One region of the Clostridium sp. Marseille-P299 genome, then DNA from elsewhere that is predicted to be linked to it. Evidence: a T-box and tRNA genes for the amino acid it is inferred to sense, from the RefSeq annotation. Region 1 holds a T-box; the other holds one or more tRNA genes.
What was found. A T-box is a leader RNA that pairs with one kind of tRNA and senses whether it is charged. The one in region 1 lies ahead of BN4220_RS07905 (valine--tRNA ligase), so its partner is inferred to be a tRNA-Val.

Region 1 (11,218 bases):
AATTACCAATGAAAGAAGAGGAACGCCAATTTAAATACGGGCAATTTGGTTACGGAAAGTATTTATATCCAAAAGAAGATTTAGAGGATATGAAAACATTTTTTATATCTGAATTAATTCGATATTTTCCAGAAAGTGAAATTAAGTATATCATATAGAAGGATGATTATTGCAGCAATGGGCAAAAATAAGAAAAATTGACTAAATGGAGGCTTGCTGCAATGAAATGTTTTCATGGTGATGGAAAGACAATATCCTATTTTGAAGGATGGTATTTTAAACATCAGAGAAAGAAAAAAGTGATTTGTTTTATTCCAGGAGTACAAATAGATGGAGCTGGAAATGCATCCGCGTTTATACAAGTTATTACGAACAATCAGACCCATTATGTTACGTATCCATACGATTGTTTTCAATCACATCCAAAACGATTATGGATTAAAATAGGAAATAATTTATTTACCGAAAAAGGTGTAAAATTAGATATAAAATGTCCTGATCTAGAAATTAAAGGTAAAATTAAATATGGTCCACTCACTCCAATTTCATACTGCATCATGGGTCCACTACGTTTTATACCATTTATGAAATGTAGCCATGATGTATTTAGCATGTCACATAATATCAATGGTAAATTAAGCATGAATGGAAAGCAATTTTGTCTAGATGGTGGAAAAGGATATATAGAAACAGATTATGGAAGTTCATTTCCAAGCACGTATTTTTGGGCACAGTGTAATGATTTTAAAGGAGAAGAGTGTTCCGTTGTTACAGCAATAGCTGATATGAATATTTTATGCTTTAAAATAAGAGGATGTTTTGCAATCATATATTATCAGGGGAAGGAATATCGATTTGCAACTTATCTTGGTGCAAAAGTAGTATTACTTCGTAAAAACAAGGTATGCATTACACAAGGTCAAGATACCTTATATATACAAACGTATGATAGGCAACCACGCGAATTAAAAGCACCGCAAAATGGGACGATGAATCGTTCGATTTATGAAGATGTCTCTTGTTATATAAGATTTAGATTCTATCATGCAGGGAAAAAGGTGTTTGATTTAAGGAGTAGTCATGCAAGCGTTGAATATGTGGGAATAAAAAATAGTAATTAATCTTTGTATTAAAATAATCAAGAAGATTTAGTGAAATCAGGGATACGTTATGGTATAATTGTAGTATGTTATAAGAGAAGTATAGACATTGTGGAATAATTACAATAGATATTATGAAAGAATGATATTCAAAAAAGTCACTCTATAATTAACTGTTATACACATAATAAAATAAGGAGGATTGCGTATGAAGGTAACGTATATCTATCATAGCTGTTTTGTTGTTGAATTGGATTCCTATATCTTAATCTTTGATTATTTTAAAGGAGAACTACCAAAGTTTGATTCTTCAAAGCGCATCTTCGTTTTTTCAAGTCATAAGCATTATGATCACTTTAATAAAGAAATCTTTCAGATAATGGAACCTTATAAGGATGTCACATATATCCTATCAAAGGATCTAAAGATGAATGAGAAGTATATGGAAAAGCAAGGGATACCACAGGAAGATTATGATAAAATTCATTATGTTGGAAAGAATGAGACGATTTCAATAGATTCGTTAAGTACACTTACCACATTAACTTCAACAGATGAGGGAGTAGCATTTTATCTTGATATTTCTGGTACGGTCATTTATCATGCTGGAGATTTGAATTGGTGGTCTTGGGCTGGTGAAACCAAAGAAGAATACGAAGATATGACCAAACGTTTTAAAGATGAAATTAAAAAGTTGGAAGGTAAGAAGATAAAAGTAGCATTTCTACCACTTGACCCTAGACAAGAGGATCGCTTTTGGTGGGGATTTGATTATTTTATGAAATTAACCGACACAACATATGCATTTCCAATGCATTTTTGGGAGAAACCATCCGTCATTGATCAGTTAAAAGGTATGGAAATTGCAAAAGAATATAAAGATCGAATTATGAATGTTGATAAGGAAGGGAAAGAATTTCTTATTGAATCATAAATCCATTATTGAATCATAAATCCATTATTGAATCATAAATCCATTATTGAATCATAAATCCATTATCGAATCGTAAATCCATTATTGAATCGTAAATTTATAATTCAATGACATCTAGTTCGTTATGATTGAATAAAATGATCACTACGTCAAAAAATAGAAAAATAAGGCGTGTATCAATATAATAAAAATATTTTTATATGAAAGGATGAATAATTTATGGAGTTTAAATTTGCACATAATAATATTAATGTACTTAATTTGGAGAAGTCTTTAGAATTCTATAAAGAAGCCTTAGGATTAGTAGAATCAAGAAGAAAAGTAGCTGAAAATGGAGAGTTTATACTTGTATACTTAGGTGATGGAGTTACAGATCATTTACTTGAATTAACTTGGTTAAAAGAATGGGATCGCCCATATAATCTAGGGGATAATGAATTCCATTTAGCATTTGAAGTTGACGATTTTGATGCAGCTTATGAAAAACATAAAGAAATGGGTTGTATTTGTTTTGAAAATAAAGCAATGGGTATTTATTTTATCAGTGATCCAGATGGTTACTGGCTTGAAATTGTACCTGGGAAGTAATCTGACAGCAATTTAATGATTGAAGTTTTTGTTTCAGAAAGCCCTTGACAACTGCAAAAACTTTGCATATTATAGTAACATAATAAGATAAGTGTGATGATGGAGAGGATTACATGAGTAACCTTAGCAGAGAGAACAACTCAATGGCTGAGAGGTTGTTTTAAGAAGTGCTTATGGAAGGTAGCTCCGGAACAGTATCTTTGAAACACAAATTAAATGTAATTATATGAATTAAATTTGTGCGTGTAGGAGATAACGGGAAGTCCCGTTACAGACGAGTGTTTTTATCATTGTGTAAATAGTGATATGAGATGCGTATTGAGACAATCAACTACTAAGAATTTGGTGTATGATTGATTGTAAATTAAGGTGGTACCACGGTTCTTCGTCCTTTTTGACGAAGAACCTTTTTTTGTTTATAAGGATAGTAAGGGAGAATCCTCCCAAAAGCGAAAACCACCAGAAACAAATTCTCCTCATACGAAATCTACAAAAGCACACGAATGAACAAAAAGAAATTAAAACAATCCTTTAAGGGAAATTACCATCAACAAGGAAAGGTACAGGTGATTCGATGCAAAAAGAATTAGCAAAGACCTATGATCCAAAGGACATAGAAGAGAGATTATATAGCAAATGGCTAGATAAGAAGTATTTTCATGCAGAAGTAGATAAGAGTAAGAAACCATTTACGATTGTGATGCCACCACCAAATATTACGGGACAGCTTCACATGGGGCATGCCCTTGATAATACTATGCAAGATATCTTAATTCGTTATAAGAGAATGCAAGGATACAATGCACTTTGGCAGCCAGGTACAGACCATGCAGCAATTGCTACAGAAGTAAAAATCATCGAACAGATGAAAAAAGAAGGAATTGAAAAAGAAGATCTAGGTCGTGATGGCTTTTTAGAACGTGCTTGGAAGTGGAAAGAAGAGTACGGCGGAAGAATTATCGACCAGTTAAAGAAGTTAGGTTCTTCTTGTGATTGGGAAAGAGAACGCTTTACAATGGACGAAGGATGTTCAAAAGCAGTAGAAGAAGTTTTCATTAAATACTATGAAAAAGGCTTAATCTACAAGGGATCAAGAATCATCAACTGGTGTCCAGTTTGTGGAACTTCTATCTCTGATGCCGAAGTTGAATATCAAGATCAAGCAGGACATTTCTGGCACATTAAGTATCCAGTAGTTGGTACCGATGAATTCTTAATCTTTGCAACTACAAGACCAGAAACTATGCTTGGTGATACTGCGGTTGCTGTTCATCCAGAAGATGAAAGATATGCACACTTAATTGGTAAGACTGTAAAGGTTCCTTTTGTTGATAGAGAAATTCCTATCATTGGTGATTCCTATGTTGATCGTGAATTTGGTACTGGTGTTGTTAAGATTACACCTGCTCATGACCCTAACGACTTTGAAGTTGGAAAGCGTCATAACTTACCAGAAATCAATATCATGAATGACGATGCTACGATTAACTCCTTAGGAGGAAAATTCGAAGGACTTGATCGTTACGAAGCAAGAAAGCAGATCGTAAAAGAACTTGATGAAATGGGTCTTTTAGTTAAGGTTGAAGATCATTCCCATAACGTTGGAACACATGACCGTTGTAAAACAACAATTGAACCATTAATTAAACAACAATGGTTTGTAAAAATGGATGAATTAATTAAGCCAGCAGTTGATGCGGTTAAGAATGGTGAAATTACATTGATTCCAGAACGTATGGAAAAAATCTATTTTAACTGGACTGATAATATTAAAGATTGGTGTATTTCAAGACAGTTATGGTGGGGACACAGAATTCCTGCATATTACTGCGATAAGTGTGGTGAATTTGTAGTATCCAAAGAGATGCCAGAAAAATGTAAATGTGGTCATGACCATTTCACACAGGATCCAGATACATTAGATACTTGGTTTAGTTCTGCACTTTGGCCATTTTCAACTATTGGCTGGCCAGAAGATACCGAAGATTTAAAATACTTCTATCCAACGGATGTTTTAGTAACTGGTTATGATATCATCTTCTTCTGGGTTATTCGTATGATTTTCTCAGGATATGATATGATGAAAGAAAAACCATTTAAAACTGTATTATTCCATGGTTTGGTTCGTGACTCTCAAGGAAGAAAGATGAGTAAGTCTCTTGGTAACGGTATTGATCCACTTGAAATTATTGATCAATACGGAGCAGATGCTCTTCGTTTCACGTTAATTACAGGTAATGCTCCTGGTAACGATATGCGTTTTTATTTAGAACGTGTAGAAGCAAGTAGAAACTTTGCAAATAAAGTTTGGAATGCATCCCGTTTTATCATGATGAACATGCAACAGATGGAAGAGGCAGGAAAAGATCCAAAGGTTGCTACAATTGATATGAGCACATTAACAGATGCTGATAAGTGGATTTTATCAAAGGCGAATGAATTATCTAAGGAAGTAACAGAAAGCTTAGATAAGTTTGAACTTGGTATTGCAGCACAGAAAATTTATGATTTCATTTATGATGAATTCTGTGACTGGTATATTGAAATGGTTAAACCAAGACTTTATGGTGATGATGATTCTACTAAGACAACTGCAATTTGGACACTTCGTAAAGTTCTTACAACAGCACTAAAATTATTACATCCATATATGCCATTTATCACAGAAGAAATCTTCTGCACATTAAAGGATATGGAAGGTATTAGTGAGACAGAAGAGTCTGTTATGGTTTCTGAATGGCCAGTATTTGATGAGTCTATGAGCTTTAAGGCACAAGAAGAAGCAGTAGAATTAATCAAAGAAGCAGTAAAAGGAATCCGTAATGTTCGTACAGAGATGAATGTTAAACCTAGTAGAAAAGCTACGGTTTATATCGTTTCTGATAGTGAGAATGTACGTGAAATCTTCACAAATAGTAAGGTATTCTTTGCAACTCTTGGTGGTGCAAGTGAAGTTATTATCCAGGAAGATAAAACAGGAATTGATGAAGATGCCGTTTCTGCAGTGATTCCAAATGCTACAATCTATATGCCATTTGCGGATTTAGTTGATATTGAAAAAGAAATCGAGCGTTTGAATAAAGAAAAAGAACGTTTGACAGGAGAATTAAAACGTGTTCAAGGAATGCTTGCAAATGAGAAATTTGTTAGCAAAGCGCCAGAAGCTAAAATAGCGGAAGAAAGAGCAAAACTTGAAAAATACACGAATATGATGGAGCAAGTAGAGGAAAGATTGGCACATTTCCAAAAATAATTGCTAAAAATGTAGTAGAAATAAAAACTATTTTTAATCATGCTAAGCCAAAAGCTTAGATGTTGACGAATCTTTGATAATGTTGCGATTTATTGCGACAAAAATTTATTGCAATCAAACTACAGTATACTATAATGGAAGCATGGTACATGCTTTTTGGGGTATACTGTAGTTTGATTTTTTAATCCTATTAAGCAGCTTAAATAGATTATATATACCTATTTTGATAAATTATAAAATCCGTTTGTTGATAAATCTTAACATATATTTAATTTTGTTGATAAAAGCTTGATTTTTTAAGGGTTAATCGTTATCATATAGAATGTAGTGTTATAGAAAAATTCGGTTTTTATGGTAGAAACGAGGTGTCGATATGATTAATTTTGATGAAGAGGTTGCAAAGTTTCAACCAAGCCTTGAAGTCGATCAAGCGGAAGAAGCAATTTTTAACAACGACTTGACAGATATTGCCGATATTATAGATGCAGTTTTAAAAGAAAAGAAAGATAAATAAGACTTTGATAGACCATGGGGGGAAGACGATGAATTGTCCATATTGCGGCAATGTAGTCGCGGTAAGAAGAAACCGCTGCGATATGTGCGGTAAAGATTTAACAACATATAAAAGAGTATATCGCGTATCGAATATGTATTATAACCAAGGGCTTGAGAAGGCAAAAGTAAGAGACCTATCAGGTGCGGTTTTAATGTTAAAGAAAAGCCTTGAGATGAATAAAAGAAACACTAACGCTAGAAATTTATTAGGTCTCGTATTTTATGAGATGGGAGAAATCGTTGCAGCGTTAAGTGAATGGGTCATCAGTAAGCATTTCCAAAGTAATGAGAATGATGCAGATGTTTACATGGGAGAAATCCAGGCGAATCCTACAAAGTTAGATAATATGAATCAAGCAATTAAGAAGTATAATTTTGCTTTAGAATCTGCAAAGCAAGGAAATTATGATTTAGCAATTATTCAGCTTAAAAAAGTTGTAAGCCTAAATCCACATTTTATACGTGCTCTACAATTGCTTGCTTTATTATATATGAAAAACAATGAATTTGAACGTGCGAGACGTGCTTTACTACGGGCAAGTAAGATAGACATTTCAAATACGACTACGCTTCGTTATTTAAGTGAGTTAAATAGCATGTTATCATCCGGAAATGCTGGACAAGCCCCATATTGGAGCAATGGAGATTTACCGGAAGCAAATAATAAAGGGATTACACCGATTAGTTCCTATCGGGAAGAAAAGCCTAATGTATTGGCATTTGTTAATTTAGTATTAGGTGTTATTATTGGAATTGCAGTTGTATTTTTCTTAATTGTTCCTACTGTAAAATCAAATATTCGTAAAGAATATGCGAAAGAGGAATTAGATTATAGTAGCCAACTAAATGTTCAACTTGCAACTATTAACTCAAAAGAAAAAGAAATTGAAACCTTGACAACCAAGTTAGAAGAAGCAGAACGTAAGTTAGCAGATGAACAAGGTACACAAAAAGATAATAAGATTTATGATAACTTACTTAGTGCACTTAAATTATACACAGATGTTAAAGCTATAAACAAGCCAAGTGAGGATGAGCTTTTAACGGTAGCAAAAGCTCTTTATCTTGTGGATGCAGAAAAATTAACGAATAAAGATGCCAGCGAGCTTTATGATTTAATGAAGAGTGATATTTATCCATCGGTTTATAATGCGGCATTTTTGACAGGCCGTGACCAATTCGATGCGGGTGAATACGAAAAAGCTGTAGAATCATTACTTGAAGCATATGCATATAATCCTACTTACGATTATACGCTTTACTATCTAGGAAAAGCATATCAAGAACTTGATAATGATGAAAGTGCAAAAATTTATTATAATGAATTACTAGAAAACTGCCCAGATTCAACCTTAAGGGATTCAACAAATACAAGATTGAATTCATTACAATAAACAACAGGGTTAATTGACATTAGATAAAATGATTTTGAAAAAGACATTTCTATAATTAGAATGTCTTTTTTTATAAGTACGATATGTAAAATTATGTTAAATATTATATAAAGATTAGAAAGGATTATATTTATATGGGAAAAAGAGAAGATATTATTTGGCTCACACCTCGGGAAGAAACCTTTGCAGATTTTGAGCTAAGGAACCGAACCTTAATCATTCATTTAAAAGAAGATTTGGACCATCATAATGCAATTTGGATTAGAGAGCAAGCGGATAAGATATTAGAGCAAAGAAATGCGCTTAATATTATATTTGATTTCAAAAAGGTTTCCTTCATGGATAGCTCAGGAATTGGTGTTATTATGGGCAGATATAAGAGAGTTATATTTATAGGAGGGAAAGTGGCGGTGGTTGGAGTTTCTGATTCAGTTAATCGTATATTGATGCTTTCTGGACTATATAAAATTATGGCTCATTATAAAGATATTGAAGAAGCTATGGCATCTATGTAGATTAAAAAAGCACAATAACATGTAATATGTTTAATAAATAAGCTGTTTGAAGACGGCATGGAGGGTATTATGGAGAATTTGAAAGAGGCTTTTAATAAAAATATGGAGGAGAGTACCTTGGAATATGACAATGAAATGACGATAGAGTTTGATTCAAAGTCGCAGAATGAAAGTTTTGCTCGTATGGTAGTGTCTGCCTTTGCATCTCAATTAAATCCTACGATAGAAGAATTAGCAGATATTAAAACAGCAGTTTCAGAAGCAGTTACAAATTCCATCATACATGGATATGGAAAAGAGAAAGGAAAAGTTAAGCTTCATTGCTATATTAAGGATAGAGAAATTGGAATCGCCGTAAGTGATCAAGGTGTTGGTATTGAAAATGTTTTGCTTGCAATGGAGCCACTTTATACTTCAAGACCTGAGTTAGAACGTTCTGGTATGGGATTTGCATTTATGGAAGCTTTCATGGATGAACTAGAGGTGAAATCTAAGATAGGTGAAGGAACCGTTGTTATTATGAAGAAAGTAATTCAAACTACATAGGTTAGATTTAAATAGTTCGTTTATTTAATGCTAACCAAATAATTACCACGGTAGAAGGGAGATAATTCGTGGATACGCTGGAACTTATTCATTTGTCAAAACAAGGGGATAAAGCGGCGAGAGATTTAGTGATTACTGAGAATGTTGGTTTGGTATGGAGTATTGTTCGTAGATTTTTAGGTAGAGGACATGAAGCAGAAGATTTATTTCAAATTGGAAGCATTGGTTTGATGAAAGCAATCGACAAATTCGACATGAGCTATGAGGTAAAATTCTCAACGTATGCAGTACCAATGATTACAGGAGAAATTAAACGTTTTTTAAGAGATGATGGCATGATTAAGGTTAGCCGGTCTATTAAAGAAACAGCGGGAAAAATAAGAATGATGCGCAGTGAGCTAGAAAAGAAAAATGGTAGGGAACCAACACTTGAAGAAATATGCGTGAGTTTACAACTTGAAAAAGAAGAAGTTGTCTTAGCGCTAGAATCTGGTGCAGAGGTTGAATCACTATATAAAACAATTTATCAAGGTGATGGAAATGCAATATATTTAATGGATAAAATTGAATTTATGGAAGATGAAAGTGATACCATGATTAACCACTTAGCATTAAAAGAAGTTATGGATTCATTAGAAGAAAAAGAACGAGATATTATAACATTACGTTATTTTAAAGATAAAACACAAACAGAAATTGCTACTGTACTTGGAATCTCACAGGTTCAAGTTTCAAGGCTAGAAAAAAAGATTTTAAGAACAATGAGAGAGAAGATGCTTGGATGAATAAATTACCAGCATATCCTTAGAGAAATTGGAAATCATAGTAACAGCATATGGAAGAAGGTGGCTGTTGCAAAATGTATTTAGATTATTTGTATTAAATAGCCTAAATATATTTTGCAACAGCCTTTTTTTAAGGAGGAGCTATGGTGAAATCAAAACGAGTATTTATTATGGCACTGATTGTTGTAACAGTAGCCGTTGTAATTGGCGCTATTGTTTACTTTTCAGGAGATTCAAAACAGGTACTTGAAGGAACCCTAGTGTATGAGGGGTGTAAATTTTAAGAGAAAGGGGTAAGTAATTGTTAAAACTATGGAGATGCAAACGTTATATATTAAAGCAGAAATGTGTTCAATTGTTACAAACCGTAAAGTCTTTCTAAGGGATGTTGTAAAACTTTATGGAACTGATAAGAAAATGGTAAAAGAATTAAATGAAGAAGTGGTGCTTGTTGTTCCAAATGAGAAGAAATGTAAATTTGCGGTTTCTGTACTAAAGATTATTGAAATTCTTCAAAAGCAACATCCCAATGTTTTGGTTATAAATGTAGGTGTAATAGATTTTGTAATTGAGTATATTCCACCAGGAAAAAAGAAGAAAGCCTTAGAAATTGCAAAAACTATTTTTGTTTGTTTGGCAGTTTTTTTTGGTTCTGCATTTACCATTATGACATTCAATGAGGATGTCAGCGTTGAAAAGGTCTTTGACCAATTTTATAGGTTGGTTATGGGGCATACAAAATCGGGTGGCAGCGTTTTAGAAATATCATATTCCATAGGGTTGCCTATAGGAATTATCGTATTTTTTAATCATTTTACACGAATTAAAATTGATTCGGATCCAACTCCATTACAAGTCCAGTTACGCCTATATGAACAAGATATGAATACTACGGTTATTGAAAATGCTAGTAGAGAAGGAAAATCAATTGATGCTGGATAAATCCTATATAGTACTAAGTACAACATACGAAGGGAGTGCTTATCAGCTATTATGAATATCATACGTAACATTATTTTAGGGTTTATCGGAGTTACTTCAGGCGCTATGGTAGCAGCTGGATTATTTGCATTTATTACTTTAATAGGAGTCGTTGAAAGAATGGCTGCTAGAAGTAAAACCAACAAATATATTTTATTGTATGAAGACATGGTTTTATTTGGTGCGATATGTGGAAATATTATATCTGTTTTTAATTTTGAACTCCCCTTAGGAGTTTGGATTTTAATTATTTATGGAATATTTTCAGGTGTATTTGTTGGATGTCTATCAGTTGCTTTAGCAGAAGTAGTAAAAGTTATACCTGTGTTTGCAAAGAGAATTAACTTAAAATATGGTTTGCCATTTGTTATTCTTAGTTTTGCCATAGGCAAACTTCTAGGGGCTTTCTATCAATTCATGACTAGTTAATTAGGACTGAATCATAATAAACAACAGAATTAGTTGTAGTAAGGAGCTATTTTTATGTCAGATGAAAATAAAAAAGTAACCATATCCCAAGTTGAACAAGAATCAAATAAAACAGAAAGAGATAAATTATATAACCAA
Region 2 (4,986 bases), 300 kb from region 1:
AAGAAATAAATGCGATAAAGCGTTGTCCTTATATTTAGCGTTATTAAAATTGATGTATGCTTTATAAATTCTGGGTTTGACTATGGGGTTTATGTTATAGATTATAAGAGGAAAAGGAAAGAATAAAATGAAAAGTGTAGAAGAACAATTAAAAATTATGAAAAAAGGTGCTTTTGATATTATAAGTGAGGATGAATTACGTAATAAGATAGAAACGTCCATTCGTGAAGAACGCCCTTTAATTATTAAATTAGGACTGGATCCATCCGCACCGGATATTCATCTTGGTCATACGGTAGTATTACGTAAAATTAGACAAATGCAAGATTTAGGACATGAAGCTGTTATTATTATTGGTGATTTTACAGGAAAAATTGGTGATCCAACAGGAAAATCTAAGACTAGAAAACCACTATCTGATGAGCAAGTAAAAGAAAATGCTGCTACTTACTTAGAACAGATTTTTAAAGTGTTAGATAAAGATAAAACAAAGGTTCATTTTAATAGTGAATGGCTAAGTAAATTAAATTTCGAAGATGTTATTAAATTGGCGGCAACTACTACCGTTGCAAGATTATTAGAGCGAGATGATTTTACTAGCCGTTACAAAAGAAATGAAGCAATTGGTTTACATGAGTTCTTCTACCCATTAATGCAAGGATATGATTCTGTTAAAATTCATGCTGATATTGAACTTGGTGGAACGGACCAAACCTTTAATGTCTTATTTGGGCGTGTACTTCAAAAGGATGCTGGGCAAGAGCCACAGGTTGCAATGTTTATGCCTATACTAGAGGGGCTAGATGGTAAAGAAAAGATGAGTAAAAGTCTTGGTAACTATGTAGGGGTAAGTGAATCACCTGAAGTTATGTTTAAAAAAGTTATGGAAGTACCAGATGAGTTAATTATCCGTTATTTTGAATTAGTTACGGACGAGCATCCAGATGATATCGAAGTAATGAAGCAAGAAATGGAAGATGGAAGAAATCCGAGGGATATAAAAATTAAGCTTGCACGTATTATTACTGAACTTTACCATGGAGAAGAAGGAAGTAAGGCAGGGGAAGAATATTTTAAAACAGTGTTTAGAGATGGTCAAATTCCTGATGTAATGCCTGAACTAGATCTGCCAAAAGAAATGGAAACTTTACTTGACATTGTGCCGTTGTTATTAGAAAATAAACTTGTGGCATCAGGAAGTGAATTTCGTCGATTAATAAAACAAGGAGGCGTCTCATTGAATGGAGAGAAAATCCTAGATATTGATTGCGTCCTAGTTGAGGATGAAAATGTGCTACGAATCGGTAAGAAAAAATTTATTCGATTACGAAAAGCAGGAGGGATTCAAGACGTTAAAGCAAAGGAGCAAGAAAAATAGAAAGAGCTATAAGCATTATCTTCTGAATTTAACTTTTTTGTACATCTGTTTGATTATACCTTTTACGAAGTATACCGTACAGGCGAATTCACAATTAAGTCAAAAACAATTAGAGGAGAAAGAAAGTCTAGACCTATTTTACAAGTCACAAATTGATAAGATACAATTATTACAAGAAACTTATGGTTGTATTTATTATGCAATTGGTGATACCAACGATTATCCTTTTTCCTATACAGACGAATCGGGAGTGGATTTAGGATTATATTATGATATCATCGCTTATTTTAAAGAAGCATTAAACATTGATTTTAAAATGGTTCAGTTTGAGGATTATCAAGTAGCATTGGAGAAATTAGAAGAGAATGAGATTCAGATTTTAACAGGTATGCTGATAACTTCCGAGGAAGAACCAAGTTTTTATGAGAAAAACTTGTTATCCAACTCTAAAAATATTACATTCTCAGATCGCATTACTAAGAATAATCTAATCTTGGTTGGAAGAAACGATAAGACATTTTCCATGGAAGCAGTTTCGAATTATTATTGGGGAATTGAAGAAAGATTTTCACCTTTGGTAAAGGATACTGTTTTTGAAGGCCACACCATTGAATATAATTCATACAATGACTTGGTTCAGGCAGTAAATGGGGATGAATTACAAGGAATGTTAATAAAGGAGAGTAATTTTAACCATAATGTGGATAAGTTATTAGAAAAATCTGCAAATACTATATTAGATTACTCAATACCTTTCACCGAGCGTTTTGCCTATAACGCAGAGAATGTAACATTAAATGAACTATTAAATGATTTATTAAACATATATCTAGAGTATCACAACGTGAATGATAACGTATCCGTTGTCAATGAGATTGATTCAGAAGATGAAACGAGTAAGAGACACGTAATAGGTATTACAACTTATGTTTTTGGTTTAGCAGCAACGGTATTAATTATTTTTTATGCATCGAAACACATAACGAAGTATGTAAACAGAAGAAAGAGAATTCGTGATTTAGAAAATCGACTCATGATAAAACTAGACGCTGATTCTGAGAAGTTTTATATTGACCTAAAACAAGGTAAAATTACTTCAAGTAGACATTTTAAATCTATGCTTAAAAAACGAAAAAGAAAGACGTTACGTTTAAAAGAATTATCGGTATTGACAGGTTATGATTATGAATTACATTATAAAAATATCGTGTTCTTAGGTGAAGAATTGTTTACAGAAGAATATGCTTTGTATGTGGATGGTGAGAAAAGACATTTTGTAGAGAATGGTGTCTATAGCAATGGATTTTTGGTTACAGTGCTAACGAAAACAAATTAAAAAAAATTTAAATTTATGCTTGACAAAATGGCTTGTCCTAAATATAATATATCTTGTACTCGCGGCAAGTGAGTACGAGATATGGGATCTTAGCTCAGCTGGGAGAGCATCTGCCTTACAAGCAGAGGGTCATAGGTTCGAGTCCTATAGGTCCCATTTTTACGGTCAGTCAAATGACGTAATATGGCGAAATAGCTCAGTTGGCTAGAGCACACGGTTCATACCCGTGGTGTCGTGGGTTCAAATCCCTCTTTCGCTACTATGAATGAAAACCTATCAAACGGCGTTAGCCGATTGATAGGTTTTTTGTTGTATTGATTGAAATTAGATAATCGACTAAAGTACATTTCTAAAAATTATTTTCAATGGTTCTAACTGGGTTCCAGAGATCCTCCCCACGTAAAACATTGAGTGGATGATAATATTCTTCTAATCCTGGATTTGTTAGTTGTTTTGAAAAGTTTGCACGTTTATTAGTTTTACTACCAACTCCTGTATTTGCATATTCAACATAGGAGCAAGTAACCTCTGCATTAGGTTTATCCCAATTGTGCCAGCCTTCCTCTTTAATATGACCTTCCATATTACAATGAAGAAATGCAGTTTTTGCATAGCTTCTCCATGGCCTTCCAAGATAAACACTATTTTCTTTTGCATCACCGATTAAATTACAATCATAAAAAACAAGGCCGAATTCTTGTGAAATTGGAGTATTTGCAGCAGTGATATAAGCGGTTTCTTCACTTCGTAATTCACAAGAATCAATGGTACATCGATTAAAATAACAAGTATTAGAACCAAAGATAAAATCAACGTCACCACGGATATAACAATCTTCAAAATAATTTCTTACAAGTGGAAACATGATTGGAGTATTGGAATTTTTAAAATAATCAGGTAGCATTAATTTTTCTAGTTGAGCCTCATTGATTTCACCAACAAAGATAGTATCTTGAAATGCAATAAACCTGCAATTATAAAAAGCGGTACAATCAGAGGCAATATAGGCTGCTACGGCCTGGCCCACTTTTTCTCCATATCCAGCATAGTTTTCAATGGTTATATTTTCAACTGTGATATCTCTACCGGCAAATAAAACTGTGAAGGTATTTGAAGTGCGATATTCACTACCATCCTCCCGCAATTTTTTTGCACCATCATTATATCGAATCACTGTAGTCAAAGGATCTTGTCCGATGATTTTTAAATTCGACTTCCTTATAAATAATTTTTCATTATAAATACCTGGTTTTACGAAAATGGTGATTGTTTCTTCATGAACATCAGGAATTGATAAAATAGCATCACCAATGGTTTTAAAATCACCATCCCCAAGCATTGAAACGGTTATCATAATTTTCTGGCCTCCTATGTGTAAGTTTCTTTTGTATTTCAAGCATCTGCCTAAGGCTTATTATACTAAAACCTTGGTGGATGACAAGCAAAAACTATGTTAAAATATTATTGATAAATATTTTGATTGTAATTCGTTGAATATAATAATAAAATGAAGGAAGAACATTTAAGGAAAAAGTTGTTCTATTTAAATAAATTATAAATACAGTATTACGAAAAATATATAATTTCATATAGTATAGCTTATCAGAAGTTGCCTTTTACTTCTTAGAATATAGCTTAAGTAAGAACGGAGGTTAAGATGAGAGTAGGGTTAGGTTATGATGTTCATAAATTAGTGGAAGATAGAGAACTTATTTTAGGTGGTATTACAATTCCTTATGAGAAAGGATTACTAGGTCATTCGGATGCAGATGTATTAGTCCACGCGATTATGGATGCGTTACTTGGAGCAGCTGCACTTGGTGATATCGGAAAACATTTTCCAGATACGAAAGAGGAATATCGTGGAGTATCCAGTATAGAATTGTTAAAGCATGTGAAAAAACTCTTAGATGAAAAGTGTTTTATCATAGGAAACATTGATGCAACAATTGTTGCACAAAGACCTAAATTAGCAAGTTACATTCCTAAAATGGTTGAAAATATCGCAAAAACATTGGAGATTGACGTAAACAATGTTAATATAAAGGCTACAACGGAGGAAGGATTAGGTTTTACCGGTAGCGGAGAGGGAATTTCTTCTCAAGCAATTTGCTTATTAAATACCGTAGAGAATTTTTCTTATAACGGAAAAGATGGAGTAGCATATGTTTATGATCCAGATGCCACTGATCGTTGTTCCGGTTGTACTGGATGTTGCAAGTCTAACGGTAATGAGTAATTAATTTATGAATCGGAGGCTGCAAGACTAGCG

Region 2: it encodes a tRNA-Val, which carries the amino acid that the T-box ahead of BN4220_RS07905 (valine--tRNA ligase) is inferred to sense. The anticodon was not compared.

The regions. Positions count from the first base shown of each region.
Region 1 covers NZ_FJVE01000006.1:889,102-900,319, reverse strand. The annotation lists gene splB (spore photoproduct lyase) at 1-158, shown strand, start outside; gene BN4220_RS07920 (tocopherol cyclase family protein) at 222-1,121, shown strand; gene BN4220_RS07915 (MBL fold metallo-hydrolase) at 1,309-2,034, shown strand; gene BN4220_RS07910 (VOC family protein) at 2,254-2,622, shown strand; T-box leader at 2,710-3,018, shown strand; gene BN4220_RS07905 (valine--tRNA ligase) at 3,197-5,875, shown strand; gene BN4220_RS20255 (hypothetical protein) at 6,249-6,389, shown strand; gene BN4220_RS07900 (tetratricopeptide repeat protein) at 6,418-7,824, shown strand; gene spoIIAA (anti-sigma F factor antagonist) at 7,959-8,339, shown strand; gene spoIIAB (anti-sigma F factor) at 8,409-8,885, shown strand; gene sigF (RNA polymerase sporulation sigma factor SigF) at 8,954-9,670, shown strand; gene BN4220_RS20035 (hypothetical protein) at 9,814-9,954, shown strand; gene BN4220_RS07880 (stage V sporulation protein AA) at 9,983-10,612, shown strand; gene BN4220_RS07875 (stage V sporulation protein AB) at 10,664-11,080, shown strand; gene spoVAC (stage V sporulation protein AC) at 11,135-11,218, shown strand, end outside.
Region 2 covers NZ_FJVE01000006.1:592,679-597,664, reverse strand. The annotation lists gene tyrS (tyrosine--tRNA ligase) at 128-1,378, shown strand; gene BN4220_RS06735 (transporter substrate-binding domain-containing protein) at 1,290-2,714, shown strand; tRNA gene BN4220_RS06730 (tRNA-Val) at 2,798-2,870, shown strand; tRNA gene BN4220_RS06725 (tRNA-Met) at 2,900-2,973, shown strand; gene BN4220_RS06720 (pectinesterase family protein) at 3,064-4,068, opposite strand; gene ispF (2-C-methyl-D-erythritol 2,4-cyclodiphosphate synthase) at 4,372-4,953, shown strand.